DNA from 2 places in the Paraburkholderia tropica genome. Region 1 is predicted to be linked to the other one. Evidence: riboswitches for the same ligand, from Rfam matches in the RefSeq annotation. Region 1 holds a riboswitch; the other holds the start of a gene.
What was found. A riboswitch is a leader RNA that binds a small molecule or an ion and turns the genes downstream of it on or off. The one in region 1 is predicted to bind glycine.
Positions count from the first base shown of each region.

Region 2: linked by a shared signal. The riboswitch ahead of gcvT (glycine cleavage system aminomethyltransferase GcvT) and the one ahead of G5S35_RS38150 (D-amino acid dehydrogenase) in region 1 are both predicted to bind glycine.

Region 1 covers NZ_CP049138.1:217,331-224,719, reverse strand. Annotated here, with positions in the region: gene G5S35_RS38155 (threonine aldolase family protein) at 1-549, shown strand, start outside; glycine riboswitch at 1,073-1,162, shown strand; glycine riboswitch at 1,167-1,258, shown strand; gene G5S35_RS38150 (D-amino acid dehydrogenase) at 1,320-2,525, shown strand; gene G5S35_RS38145 (2-dehydropantoate 2-reductase) at 2,825-3,781, shown strand; gene G5S35_RS39910 (FAD-binding protein) at 4,041-4,187, shown strand; gene G5S35_RS39905 (hypothetical protein) at 4,198-4,380, shown strand; gene G5S35_RS39900 (hypothetical protein) at 4,655-4,813, shown strand; gene G5S35_RS39895 (FAD-linked oxidase C-terminal domain-containing protein) at 4,859-5,047, shown strand; partial or broken gene G5S35_RS40220 (hypothetical protein) at 5,146-5,196, shown strand; gene G5S35_RS39890 (4Fe-4S dicluster domain-containing protein) at 5,246-5,860, shown strand; gene G5S35_RS39885 ((Fe-S)-binding protein) at 5,889-6,080, shown strand; gene G5S35_RS38135 (class I SAM-dependent methyltransferase) at 6,406-7,095, shown strand; gene G5S35_RS38130 (H-NS histone family protein) at 7,315-7,389, shown strand, end outside.
Region 2 covers NZ_CP049134.1:3,166,706-3,174,094, forward strand. Annotated here, with positions in the region: gene G5S35_RS14335 (UvrD-helicase domain-containing protein) at 1-906, opposite strand, end outside; gene G5S35_RS14340 (oxidoreductase) at 1,268-2,329, shown strand; gene G5S35_RS14345 (hypothetical protein) at 2,602-2,949, shown strand; glycine riboswitch at 3,197-3,307, shown strand; glycine riboswitch at 3,364-3,489, shown strand; gene gcvT (glycine cleavage system aminomethyltransferase GcvT) at 3,614-4,732, shown strand; gene gcvH (glycine cleavage system protein GcvH) at 4,803-5,183, shown strand; gene gcvP (aminomethyl-transferring glycine dehydrogenase) at 5,281-7,389, shown strand, end outside.

The sequences.
Region 1 (7,389 bases):
ACCGGGATTCCCGAGCGCGAATACGCCCGCCACTTCGATTCGGTCAGCGTCTGCTTCTCGAAAGGCCTCGGTGCGCCGGTAGGCTCAGCGCTGGCTGGCTCCCGTGACTTCATTGCTCGCGCGCGTCGTTTCAAGCAGCAAATCGGCGGTGGTTTCCGCCAAGCCGGGATTATCGCGGCAGGTGCGCTGCATGCACTGCGCAATCATCGTGAACGGCTTCAGGAAGATCATGAGCATGCTCGAATGCTCGCCAACGGTATCGCAGGTCTGCCTGGCATTTCGCTCGATGTTTCCGCGATCGAAACTAACATCGTGCGTTTCGGCGTCTCTTCGCTTCCCGCTGGAACATTCGTCGAGCGTCTTTACGACAAGGGTCTGTATGTACTGCCGTCCGGCGCAGATGGCGTACGCGCCATTCCTTATCTGAACATAACTCGCCAGCAGGTACAGGAAGCCATCGATATCATTTCGGTCGTCGCACAAGAGAACGCACGTAACGCTGGCGTGAGTGGACCTGGCGGCAAGGTGTCGTCTGGGGCCGGCTATTAATTACATTTTTTGGCGTCAGCCTAAAGTATCACCTTGATAGCAGTAAAAGCGGGGGTGACGATGCCCTCGTGACGGTCGCTATCTCTCGATCAGCTCGTCACACCAACTCGTTGGTGGCGCGTGGCAATGCGCGCAAGTGCGTTGCCACGCGTCTATCGAGAATGGCAGGGCGGAACCAAAGGCTCGAGCGATCAGGAAGTCAGTGCGCGTCTCGACGCAGTCGTTCATAGGGTGTGCACACGACCGGGGCAGATAACGGAGCGCACGTTCAGGTTGGCACCGATCAATTTGTCGAAAGGGAGTTCCGACCTGTCACTCTGCAGAGGAATGTCTCGCAAATTCGAACGGCTGCACAGGATTGGCGTGAGTGGAGCAGCTGCCTCACGCGTTGGCGATGCAGGGCGTACTACTCCTGCCGTTGGAAGGATCCACTCCTCCGACAAGATGCATCGGGGTGTCCGCGTCAAGCGGTGAGCCTAGCTATTGTCCGATGCATGTCATGGTAGTTTTGCAATCGTTGTATTCGTGCATCACGGGAGAGACCGCTCGATTGAGCGGCGCCGATGGAGCAACCGCCCCGGAAACTCTCAGGCAAAAGGACCGTGATGCGAGGACGCTCTGGAGAGCGGCGCCTCGTGCGCCCACCGAAGGGGAGCCACCGCCGTAACGCAACAGGGACAGTGGCGAAACTCTCAGGTAAACGGACAGATGGGGCATCCGCGTCGGCGACACATATCGCTGGCGATGCTCAATACAATCTGGACCAGAACATGTCACGAATCGCCATCATTGGCGCCGGTATTACCGGCGTCACTACCGCTTATGCCCTTTCGAATCACGGCCATAGCGTCAGTGTCTTCGAGCGGCATCGCTATGCCGCAATGGAGACGTCCTTCGCGAATGGTGGCCAGCTCTCGGCCAGCAATGCGGAGGTATGGAACAGCCGTGCCACTGTCCTCAAAGGACTGCGTTGGATGTTCGCACGCGACGCACCGCTGCTACTGAATCCGCGGCCAAGCTTACACAAGTACGGCTGGATTGCCGAGTTTCTCGGAAACATCCCGCGATACGAAGCGAACACGATTGAAACTGTGAGGCTTGCGATCGCTGCACGCGCACACCTATTCCACATTGCGGAGCGCGAGGGCATCCAGTTCGATCTCGAGCAGCGCGGAATCTTGCACTTCTATGCAACGCGCAAGGAGCACGAAGCAGCAATGCGCGTGAATACCTTGCTGCGAGCGGGGGGGCTGGATCGTCGCCCAGTGACGCCGGAGGAGATGCGCGCAATCGAGCCGACTCTTCACGGCCGCTTTCACGGAGGATTTTTCACTGAGTCGGATTCGTCCGGGGATATCCACAAATTTACCGGAGGGCTTTCATCGGCCTGCGAGCGTCGCGGTGTGCAATTTCACTACGACACGGCAATCGACAGCGTCGAATCCGTGGACTGCGGCAAGATTTTGATTTCTTCCGACCAACGACGCGAAGTCTTTGATCGCATCGTCATCTGTGCCGGCGTCGGCAGTCGCCGGTTCGCTGCGATGCTGGGCGATCATGTGAACGTCTATCCAGTCAAGGGCTATTCGATCACGGTACATCTGGATGATGAACCGAGTCGGAGCAGCGCTCCCTGGGTGAGCATCCTCGATGACCGCGCGAAGATCGTCACCAGCCGTCTTGGGACAGACCGGTTCCGGGTTGCGGGCACAGCAGAGTTCAACGGCGTGAACCGGGATATTCGTTCGGATCGGATCGAACCATTGATCAATTGGGTGCGTCGATACTTCCCTGTCGTCTCCACTTCGCGAGTTATTCCATGGGCAGGACTGAGACCGATGCTGCCAAGCATGCTGCCGCGCGTGGGTCGTGGCAGGCGCCCTGGTGTCTTTTACAACACGGGACATGGTCATCTGGGCTGGACTTTGTCGGCGGCAACCGCGGAGGCCGTTTCCTCCATGATCGGTGTAGATTGAGCGAATGGCAACATTGCCGTTTGCCAACAGAGCGTGCTTTGCCACAACTCGCCCGGATAGAGTTCGGAAACTCCCATTTGCAAGTCAGTCGCCTGCAAGTGCAGTGGCAGATCGACATCACCTCGGTCTATCGGGTTTTTGTCTTTCCGCAGCAGCGGCGAAAGTACGGTAACTACGGGCCCCTATCGTTTTTATAGATGAAATACTACTTTGATAGTAGTATCTCATCTATAGCGGTGTTCGCCCTCATAGAATGGGACCGGGCACCACGCCACATATCACGCAGAGCGGGACATTCGATGGCAGACAATATGAGCAACCGTCATGAAAGGCTTAGAGTTCTTATCCTTGGCGCTGGCGCACTGGGTGGTTACTATGGCTCCCGCTTGATCCAGGCCGGCGCTGATGTAACGTTCCTGGTGCGTCCCCGGCGCGCTGAAGCGTTGATGCGCGATGGATTGCGTGTATCGAGCTCATTGGGGGACTTCTCTTCGGCGGTCCGTACGGTGGCCGCGGACGCAGTGAGGCCGGGCTACGACCTGGTCTTGCTCACCTGCAAAGCGTACGACCTCGACGACGCCCTGAATTCGTTGGCGCCCGCGCTAGCCGGCGCAGCCGGTATTCTCCCCCTGCTGAACGGCATGGCGGTGTACGACACGCTAGACCGTCGCTATGGTCGAGCGCGTGTGCTGGGGGGCGTCTCGTATATCGCGGCGTCGAGCGCAGAGGACGGCAGCATCGTGCACATGGGCAATCAGGACAAGCTCATTGTCGGTGCGCGCCATCCGTCGCAACGCGATCTGGTCGGGCAGCTCCATGCGGCGTTCGCCGCCACATCGGGCTTGCGTGTGTTGTCCGAGAGAGTTGATGCTGACCTCTGGCAGAAGTGGGTAATGCTGTCCTCAGGCGCAGCCGCGACCTGCCTGATGCGCGGGCGCTTGTGCGATATCTTGCGAACGTCTGATGGCAAGAACTTGATCTCCGCATTGATCGAAGAGTGTGTAACTGTCTCCAGGGCGGAGGGCTTCGATCTCAGCCCGCAGGTCGTGGACGGCGTCCGTCGCTTTTTGCTGGATGCAGAGTCGACCTGGGCCGCATCCATGATGCGCGATATTGCGCGACTCTCCCCGCGTATCGAGTCGGAAGCGATCGTCGGTGACATGATCGCCCGCGCGGCACGCCACCAGATCGATACGCCATACTTGCGGGTTGCCTATGCGCATCTGCAAACGTACGTCCTACACAGCGCGAATTAATACAAGTGCTATTGGCGCAACCCTCACCATCGGTGCTGCGCCCCACCTGGCTATCGATCCGAAGAGTATCAGGCGCTACGCGCCGAGCGCGACGCTGCGTGCCGAGCTTCAGGAAGCGAAACCAGTTGGTAGAGACTACCGGCTTCGCACTGCGCGGTCATCTTGCTGAGCTGGGCGCGGAGCTTATGATGAGTGCCGGACGTGGACTTCACGCTGTCGCAGCCGGGCATGCCCGACGACATCGCACGAGCATCGTCGCGTGGTGGAAGCCATGCGCGCGTTCCAAGAAGCCGACTTACCGATGCTCACGCGTGGCGGGGGCACGTCGATGTGCGGGCAGTCGGTCAACGCGGCGGTCATCATCGACGCGTCGAAGTACCTCACGACCATCGGGGAAAACCGATGAGACGAGCCTCGTGGCTAAGGTGCGGCCGGGCGTGATCTGCGATCAGCTCAACGACGCCGCCGCGTTGCGCGAGCACCTCGCGGCGGGCGGCCGACGCGCGGAAATTGTCTCGGGTCTGCTCGGTCCCGTGGAGAGATACGGCGACGCCATCCGCGAAGGCTTTCCCAAACTCAAGCGCCGCGTCGCGGGCTAAAGCGCCGACCAGCTGCGGCCGGCGAACGATTTCAACGTCGCGCGTGCTGGTGGGCTCCGAAGGTACCGGCGTTTCCGTGCTGCGCGCGAAGACTACGCTAGTCATCAACCCCGTACATCGCCTGCTCGTGGTGTTCGGATTCCCGACCATTTTCGATGCCGCCGATTGCGTGCCGCAACTTCTGCCACGGTCGCCGATCGCGATGTGAGAGCTAGACACGGGCATCGTCGAAGGCTTTCGCGAGCGTTGCATCGCGCTGGCTGACATCGTCGATTTGTCAGAAGGCAATGCTTCGCTGATCGTCGAATTCGGCGCGTTCGACAAGGCCGTGGCGATGGAATTCGCGCAGCGCGCGGCGGCACTCGCGCCTGAGTTGTCGGGCACGCCGTCGGCGCGGCTCGTCGACGATGCCGCGCTCATGAAGCGTTTGTGATCAGCCCGCGAAACCGCCGCGTCGGCTACCTCCATCGGCGACGACATGTCGAAGCCCGATCCGGTCGTCGGCTGGGAAGATGCCGCCGTGGAGCCGCGCCATCTCGGCGCCTACCTGCGCGAATTCTCGGCGCTGTTGGAATTGTACGGCTACAAAACGAGTGTGTACGGCCGTTTCGGCGATGGCTGCATTTACTCGGGCATCACCTCGACCTGCGTAACGGGCAAGGCCTGAAGCCGTGGCGCGAGTTCCTGTTCGACGCCGCGAAGCTCGTCGTGAAGTACGAAGGCTCGCTGTCGGGCGAACGGTGCGACGGCTAGGCGAAGGGCGAGATGCTGCACCTGATGTACTCGCCGGAACTGATGGAAGCGTTCCGCGCCTCCAAGGCGATCTGGGATCCGCGCGAGCGTATGAATCCGGGCAAGCTGGGCGATGCCATGCCGGTGGACGACAAACCTGCGCCTCGGCACGACCTATCGTCTCTTACATGTGTCGCGCCAGTTCACGTTCGGCGATCTAGCGAAGCCCGACACGTTCGCGCGCGCGACGGAGCGCTGTATCGGCATGGACAAGTGCCGTTCGCTGGGCGGGGACAAGATGTGTCCGAGCTATCGCGCGTCGCGCGAAGAGAAGTATTCGACGCGCGGCCGCGCGCGTCTGCTCTTCGAACTGCTCAAGGGCGAAGTGATCGAGAACGGCCGGCAAAGCGCGGCCGTGAAGGACTCGCTCGATCACTGTCTGGCCTGCAAGGGCTGTCGCAGCGATTGCCCCACGCATGTGGAAGTCGGGAATCACAAGAGCCACTTGCTTTACGAGTATCACAAGTACAAGCGCCGTCATGTGATGGACGCGGTGGTGAGCCGCACCGGCAAGTGGCTGCCCGCCGCCACGCATGCGAGCGGGGTGGCGAATGCGCTGATGCGCAATCCGTCGTTCCGCAAGGTGAGCGCGAAATTCTTTCTCGCCCGAAGACGTGAAGTTTCCGGCCATCGCCGCGAAAGCTTTCCGCAACGGCGCGAGCGCGAAGCGCCTGCTCGCGCTGTGTGAAAGCACGACAAGCGGGAGGAGGAAGCGCATGCCCGTTCTGCTATGGGCCGACACATTCAACAACGGCTTCACGCCCGAAGCGATGGAAGCGGCGGTGCGCGTGTTCGAATCGAAGGGCCTCGAAGTGCGCCTGCTGAGCAGGCACGTGTGCTGCGGATGTCCGATGTACGACGCGGGTCTGCTCCACCGACATTTTCATGTCAACCGCGTAAGCCGGTAATCGACCGACTATAGTTCAAAAGAATCTCGTCTCCACGAGCGCCACCAGCTCAGGAAGATTCGGCATCTCAGATCACTCTGCACGGTGCTCATGACCATCGATTAGTTATCGCCACATCTGAAATATTAGGTAAGGCATGCTAAGGTATCGAAAGTAGATTGCCGTTGCGCATGAGGATAGGTGAGTCGCACTGATCTTGCCGACCTAGCTTTTGGTGCATTCGTCGGAGCGGCGCGCGCAAACGCCTTATTGGTCTACATTTTTCAATACATGTGACAGCGATTGTCCCCGCAGTCATTTGATTAACCCGAACAACGCCAACACTGTGGATACGAACAATCTGATTCAGGTAATAGAATATTCAATCTTCAGAAAGACTACTGACAGCTTCGATGTTCTTCAGTGCGCAAAGATCGATGCAGCGCTGTCTTCAGCTCGGTACTATCAGCGAAACATGCTGAGATCCAAAAATTTCTCCAATGATCTGGATCATTTGGCGTTTTCGCTCGAGAACACTTGTATAAATGGTCTTTATTTAGAGTTTGGTGTGGCATCTGGGCGCACGATCAACCACATTGCTGGATTGAAAAGCGGACAGACAATCTACGGATTCGATGTATTCACGGGTCTGCCTGAGACATGGAGAACTGGCTTCGAGTCGGGCGCCTTCGGACGTGCCGCATTGCCGCCGGTACGGGAGAACTGCAAACTGATTTCAGGACTTTTCGAAAATACCTTGCCTCCATTTATAGAAGGCAAGTCCCGCGATATCGCATTCATCCATGTCGATTGCGATTTGTACGCGGGCACACGCACCATCTTGGAGACATGCCGGCCATATTTGAAGGCCGGCACCGTGATCTGTTTCGACGAGTATTTTAACTACCCCGGCTATGAGCAGCACGAATTTTTAGCTTGGCGCGAGTTTTATAATAAGTATGGAATTGCATATGAATATCTCGGCTTCGTCAGCAGTCACCAACAGGTATCGATTCGTATCACAGCAATCGCCTAGTTAAGGCGATTGCTGTTATCGCTGGCCCCTTGTTTGCAACGTGATGGTAAGAGTATTTCGGCTATGACTGAAAGGTTTGCATTTCCCACCAAGCTGAACACGCATTAGTCACTGATGGGCGTCAGCGTGCGTGCGGGGCGGGCAGCGGGCAACTGCCGGTTGCACTGACGCGAAGCGGGCTATGATCGTCATCATCGTATCCGATCGGGGAGATAGATCTTGGCGACATACAAGGAGCTGAAAGCACAAATGGCCGAGCTGGAGGCGCAGGCGGCTGCTGCCCGGGAGGCAGAG
Region 2 (7,389 bases), on a different replicon from region 1:
GATCACGTTGTTCGCCGCCGTGAGAATGCGCACGGTCGAGCGATAGTTCTGCTCCAGCTTGACCACGTGCAGCTTCGGATAATCCTTGCCGAGCTGCGCGAGATTTTCGATGGTCGCGCCGCGCCAGCCGTAGATCGCCTGGTCGTCGTCGCCCACGGCCGTGAACGCCGCGCGCGGGCCCGCCAGCAGCTTGAGCAGCTCGTACTGGCAAGTGTTGGTGTCCTGGTATTCGTCGACCAGCAGATAGCGCAGCTTGTTCTGCCAGCGCTCGCGCACCGGCTCGTTCTTCGCGAACAGCTCGGCGGGCAGGCGGATCAGATCGTCGAAATCGACGGCCTGATAGGCGTGCAGCGTCGCCATGTAGTTGCGGTAGACGATGGCCGCCTGATGCTCGTCCTCGTTCGACGCCGTCGCGAGCGCCTGCTCGGGCATGACGAGACCGTTCTTCCAGAGCGAGATGATCGACTGGATCTTGCGGATGAAACCCTTGTCGGTCGAGCCCACCTGCTCCTGGATCATGGCGAAGCAGTCGTCCGAATCCATGATCGAGAACTGGGGCTTGAGTCCCAGATGCTCGGCTTCCTGGCGCAGGATCTGCACGCCCAGCGAGTGGAACGTACAGACGGTCAACTGGTTCGCCGGCACCTTGCGGCCTTCCTTGCCGGGCGTCGTGAGCGTCTTGCCTTCGAGCAGTTTGCCCACGCGCTCGCGCATTTCGGCGGCGGCCTTGTTGGTGAAGGTGACGGCGGCGATATGGCGCGGCTCGAAGCCTTTCGCTTCGATCAGATGGGCGATCTTCTGCGTAATGACGCGCGTCTTGCCGCTGCCCGCGCCGGCGAGCACGAGACAGGGACCGTCGAGATAGCGCACCGCTTCGTTCTGGGCGGGATTCAGGCCTGCGGACATCGTTGCTGGATTGGAAAAACGGGTGGTACTGCCGGGTAGCGTGCGGCGCAAGACCTGCGCATGATGCAGACGATGCTCATGGCGCGGCGGCCCTTCACGCGAGAGCCGCGATGTTAACACGATGCGGTGTCGCGCCGATGCCGCCCCGCTAACGGCGCGACGCCGCATCCCGCGCGCATCAGGTCACAGCGTCGTGTCACAACGACACGCCGCGTCGACCAGCCGATCCAGCCGCACGCCGATCCGTCCCCGCAGCGCCCCGCCACGCGCGCCGTCGTGCGTGCCACAATAACGGGCTCCCGCCACCCGCGGCATCGCTACCCGCCGTGCCGCTCCCACGCTGGAAAGAGGACGCGCTTACATGACAGCACCGCTGCAAATCGGCCTGATGGGCTATGGCTTCGCCGGCCAGACCTTCCATGCACCCGTGATCGCCCATAGCGGCATGGCGAATCTGCCCGTCACGCTTGCCGCCATCGCCACGAGCCAGGCCGAGCGTGCGCAGGCCGACTATCCGGACGCCGCAATCGTCCCCGATCTCGACGCGCTGCTCTCGCTCGACGCGATCGAATGCGTCGTGATCGCCACGCCCAACGACACGCACTACGAACTCGCGCGCCGCACGCTGGAGCGCGGCAAGCACGTGCTCGTCGACAAACCGGTCACGCTCACCGCCGAGGAAGCGCGCACGCTCGCGGCCATCGCGAAGCAGCGCGGCCTCGTGTTCGCGCCGTTCCACAACCGTCGCTGGGACGGCGACTTCCTCACCGTCAAGCAGCTGATCGCGAACGGCGAGCTGGGCCGCGTCACGCATTACGAATCGCACTTCGACCGCTTCCGTCCGCAGGTGCGCCAGCGCTGGCGCGAGGACGCGACGCGCGGCGGCGGCCTGCTCTACGACCTCGGGCCGCATCTGATCGACCAGACGCTCGCGCTGTTCGGCGCGCCCGAGTCGGTCACGGCCTTCGTGCACACGCGCCGCGACCACGCCAGCGCGCCCGACTACGCGCACCTCGTGCTGCGCTACGACGGCCTCGACGCCGTGCTGCACGCGAGCGCGCTGGCCGCGTACGCGCCGCGTTTCGCGATTCACGGCACGCGCGGCAGCTACCTGAAAAACGGGCTCGATACCCAGGAGGACCAGCTGAAGGCGGGCCTGCGCCCCGGCCAGCCCGGTTTCGGCGACGGCAACGAAGCGGGCCGACTGCACGTCATGGCCGACGACGGCCAGGAGTCCGACCGCGACGTGCCCAACGCCGCGGGCAATTACGCCGACCTGTACCGCGCGCTCGCCGCCGCGATCCGCGAGGGCACGCCGTTCCCGGTGAGTCCGCAGGACGCCGTCGACGTGATGACGATCGTCGAGCTGGCGATGCGCAGCGCCGAGGAAGGCCGCACGATCGCCTTCACGCGCGCTCAGTGAGCGCGCGCTGAGCGCGCGAACCTCGCGCGAACCGACTGCCCGGCGAGGCCGCGCGGCTTGCAAACCGCCGACGCGTCTGAAAGGTCCATACAAACGGTTACAAGTCTGCGCCGCCGTGCGGTCATCGCACGGCGCGCGCGACGCGTTTGCGACGAACAACGCCAGAAACAGAGCGATAACGTTCTGCATCTTCCGGGGTGCAGGGTTCGTGGCGCGCGCCAGCCCGCCCCGGACCGACAACAAGGAGAGTCTCAATGACCCGATTGAATTGTATGAACCGTGCCATCCGCCTGAGCTGCGCCGCCGCGCTGATCTCGACGCTCGCCGCATGCGTCGTCACCCCGCCCGCGCAGCATTCCGGCTCGAATCCGCATGAACTGGCCGTCGACCGCCTGCATCAGGTCGACGCCCGCATCGACACCTTGGGCCGCCGCATCGACGCGCGCGTGAACCAGGGCTACTATCCGCCGCCGCAGGGCGCCGCGCTGCATCACCGCCTCGACACGATCCGCGGCGAGGCGCACGACATGGCTGCGCAGCACGGCGGCGGCATCTCCGGCGACGAGCAGCACGTGCTCAACCAGGAGCTCGATACGGCGGCGCGCGCCATCGGCGAATAAGCCCGCGCAAAACCACCGCGATCACATGGGCCGCCTCGCGCGGCCCGTTTCTTTTTTTGGCGCGCATGCGCGGTCGCGCGCGAGCGGTTCTTTCGGGGCCGCATGCGCGCAAGCCTTGCCGGGCGGCGTTCGGCGCATGGCCCGCCAGCACGCGCGGCCGGCTGGCGCAGGTTCCACTCCCGTTCCGCCGCCACGGTGCGCCTAATTTTTCCGCATTGACACAGCCCGCCGGCGTCCAGCACAATCGCTGCGCGCGCCGGGAGAGCGCGACGTTCGCGAGTCGAGTCAATTTCGAATCGCAACGCCGCCGCCGAAGGGGCAACCCACAAACTCTCAGGCAAAAGGACCGTGCGCGCCGGACCGCTGCTTCGCCTGTTTCGCACCCGCGTGCGAGACGCGCGAGACGGCACTCAGGTCCGCAACTCTGGAGAGCGGCAGTAGAACGGCGGAGGGATCGTAACCCTGGCGTTCAGGCTGCCCACCGAAGGGGCGCGCGTCGTTCGACGCAATCTCTCAGGTACCGAGGACAGAGGGGCCATGCAAGAACCGACCACGGGCATCGTGCCTGCGGCGAGTCCTGCATGGCCTTTTTCGTTTTCGCTCGAATTCCGGCGGGACATTCCCCCGGAGTCGCACGAAAACCCTCGCGACCGCCTGAGGCCTCATGACCGAACTCAAACGCACTCCGCTGAACGACACGCACCGCGCGCTGAACGCCCGCATGGTCGATTTCGGCGGCTGGGACATGCCCGTCAACTACGGCTCGCAGATCGACGAACATCGCGCCGTGCGCACCGACGCCGGCATGTTCGATGTCTCGCACATGTGCGTCGTCGACTTCTCGGGCGCGAAGGCGCGCGAATTCTTCGCCCGCGCGCTCGCCAACAACGTCGCCAAGCTGACGACGCCCGGCAAGGCGCTCTATTCCTGCATGCTCAACCCCGAAGGCGGCGTGATCGACGACCTGATCGTCTATTACTTCGCCGACGACGCGTTCCGCACCGTCGTCAACGCGGGCACCGCCGACAAAGACATCGCCTGGTTCGAGAAGCTCAACGCCGAAGGCGGCTTCGGCCTCACCATCACACCGCGCCGCGATCTCGCGATCGTCGCCGTGCAAGGCCCGAACGCGCGCGAGAAAGTCTGGGCCGTCGCGCCCTCCTCGCGCAGCGCCACCGAAATCCTCAAGCCCTTCAACGCCGCGAAGATCGACGCCACGCCGTTCGGCGAGCTGATGATCGCGCGTACCGGCTACACCGGTGAAGACGGCTTCGAAATCGTGCTGCCCGCCGCCGCCGTCTGCGAGTTCTGGGACGCGCTGCAACGCCAGGGCGTGAAGCCCTGCGGCCTCGGCGCGCGCGACACGCTGCGCCTCGAAGCGGGCATGAACCTCTACGGCCAGGACATGGACGAAGCGGTCTCGCCGCTCGACGCGGGCCTCGCCTGGACCGTCGACCTGAAGACGCCGCGCGAGTTCGTCGGTCGCGCCGCGCTCGAAGCGAACGGCACGCGCTCGACCTTCGTCGGCTTGATCCTGCAGAAGGAAAACGGCAAGGCCGGCGGCGTGCTGCGCGCTCACCAGAAAGTGCTGACGCCGCACGGCGACGGCGAGATCACGAGCGGCACCTTCTCGCCGACGATGCAGGAATCCATCGCCTTCGCGCGCGTGCCCGAGGGCGTGCAGCCGGGCGACGTCGTGCAGGTGCAGATCCGCGACAAAGCCCTTCCCGCAAGCGTGGTAAAACTGCCGTTCGTGCGCAACGGCAAGGTGCTGGTCGCCTGATCCGCAAGGATTCCGGCGCGCACGCCCACCCTCTTTTCAAGTCATAAACGAACCACGCACTGGAGCAACCATGAGCATCCCGGCCGATCTGAAATACACCGAATCGCACGAGTGGATCCGCACCGAAGCCGACGGCACGCTGACCGTCGGCATCACCGATCACGCGCAGGAAGCGCTCGGTGACATCGTCTTCCTCGAACTGCCCGAAGCCGGCCGCGCCGTCACGGCGGGCGACGCCATCGCCGTGATCGAATCGGTCAAGGCCGCCTCGGACATCTACGCGCCGGTCTCGGGCGAGATCGTCGAATCGAACTCGGCGCTCGTCGACGCCCCCGAAGGCGTGAACGGCGCGCCCTACGAGTCGTGGCTCTTCAAGATCAAGCCGGCCGCCGACGCCAAGCTCGACGCGCTGATCGACGCCGCCGCCTACGAGAAGGCCATCGGCGCCTAAACCCCGGGACGGCTTTCGCAGAAGGCCCGTCCCAACGCACAGGCGCGGCGGCATCGCGGCACTACGCGACGCGCCGCCCGCGCCGGCAGGAAACCTCATGAAGCTCGAACACCCGGATCGTCTGATGAACACCTCGCCCACGGCTCTCTCGCTCGCGGCGCTCGAAGCGCACGACGCCTTCGCCGCCCGCCACATCGGCCCCGACACGGCCGACCAGCAAGCGATGCTCGACGCGCTCGGCTTCGCGTCGCGCGCGGCGCTGATCGACGCGGTGATTCCGGCGAAGATCCGCCGCACCGAGACGCTGCCGCTCGGGCCGTTCTCGCAGCCGCGCTCGGAAGCCGAGGCGCTGGCCGCGCTGCGCGCGCTCGCGGACAAGAACCAGGTGTTCCGCTCGTACATCGGGCAGGGCTATTTCGACACGCACACGCCGGCCGTCATCCTGCGCAACGTGCTCGAAAATCCGGCGTGGTACACGGCCTACACGCCGTACCAGCCGGAAATCTCGCAAGGCCGTCTGGAGGCGCTGCTGAACTATCAGCAGATGATCGTCGACCTGACGGGCCTCGCCATTTCCAACGCATCGCTGCTCGACGAAGGCACCGCCGCCGCCGAAGCGATGACGCTCGTGCAGCGCGTGGGCAAGTCGAAGTCGAACGTGTTCTTCGTCGCCGACGACGTGCTGCCGCAAACGCTCGAAGTCGTGCAGACGCGCGCCAAACCGATCGGCATCGAAGTGAAGGTCGGCCCCGCCGCCGAGGCCGCGCAGGCGAACGCCTTCGGCGTGCTGCTGCAATATCCGGGCGTGAACGGCGACGTGCGCGACTACCGCGAACTCGCCCAGGCCGTGCACGCCGCGGGCGGCGCGGTGATCGCCGCCGCCGACCTGCTCGCGCTCACGCTGCTCACGCCGCCCGGCGAATGGGGCGCGGACGTGGCCGTGGGCAACTCGCAGCGCTTCGGCGTGCCGATGGGCTTCGGCGGCCCGCACGCCGCCTACCTCGCGGTGAAGGACGACTTCAAGCGCCAGATGCCGGGCCGTCTCGTCGGCGTGACCGTCGACGCGCAGGGCAACCCGGCGCTGCGCCTCGCGCTGCAAACGCGCGAACAGCATATCCGCCGCGAGAAGGCCACCTCGAACGTCTGCACGGCGCAGGCGCTGCTCGCGATCATGGCCAGCATGTACGCGGTCTATCACGGTCCGCAGGGTCTGAAGCGCATCGCGCAGCGCGTGAACCGCGTGGCCGCCATTCTGGCCGCGGGCGCGCAGAAGCTCGGCTACACGCTCGTCAACGCGTCGTTCTTCGACACCATCACGTTCGAAGCGGGCGCGCGCACCCAGGCGCTGCATGACGCGGCGCTCGCGCGCGGCATGAACCTGCGCCGCGTGAGCGAAACGCGCGTGGGCGTCTCCGTCGACGAAACCACCACGCGCGGCGATCTGGCCGATCTGCTCGCCGTGTTCGCGCAAGCCGCGTTCGCGGGCGAGACGCCGTCGGTCGACGCGCTCGACGCCGAACTCGCCGCCGCCAACGCCGCCACCTTCCCGGCCGCGCTCGCGCGCGAAAGCGCTTACCTCACGCATCCGGTCTTCAACCGTCACCATTCGGAAACGGAAATGCTGCGCTATCTGCGCAGCCTCTCGGACAAGGACCTGGCGCTCGACCGTTCGATGATTCCGCTCGGTTCGTGCACGATGAAGCTCAACGCCACCTCGGAAATGCTGCCGGTGACGTGGCCCGAGTTCGGCCAGATTCACCCGTTCGCGCCCGCCGAGCAAACCGTCGGCTACCGCGAAATGGTCGATCAGCTCGAACAGATGCTCGTGGCCGCGACCGGCTACGCCGCCGTCTCGCTGCAACCGAACGCCGGCTCGCAGGGCGAGTACGCCGGTCTGCTGATCATTCAGGCGTATCACGCCTCGCGCGGCGACGCGCACCGCAACGTCTGCCTGATTCCCGCTTCGGCGCACGGCACGAACCCGGCTTCCGCGCAGATGGCGGGCATGCAGGTCGTGGTGGTCGCGTGCGACGCGCAAGGCAACATCGATCTCGCCGACCTCAAGGCCAAGGCCGAACAGCACGCGGCGAAGCTCGCGGCGATCATGATCACCTACCCGTCCACGCACGGCGTGTTCGAGGAAAACGTGCGCGAAGTCTGCGAAATCGTGCACGCGGCAGGCGGCCAGGTCTACGTGGACGGCGCC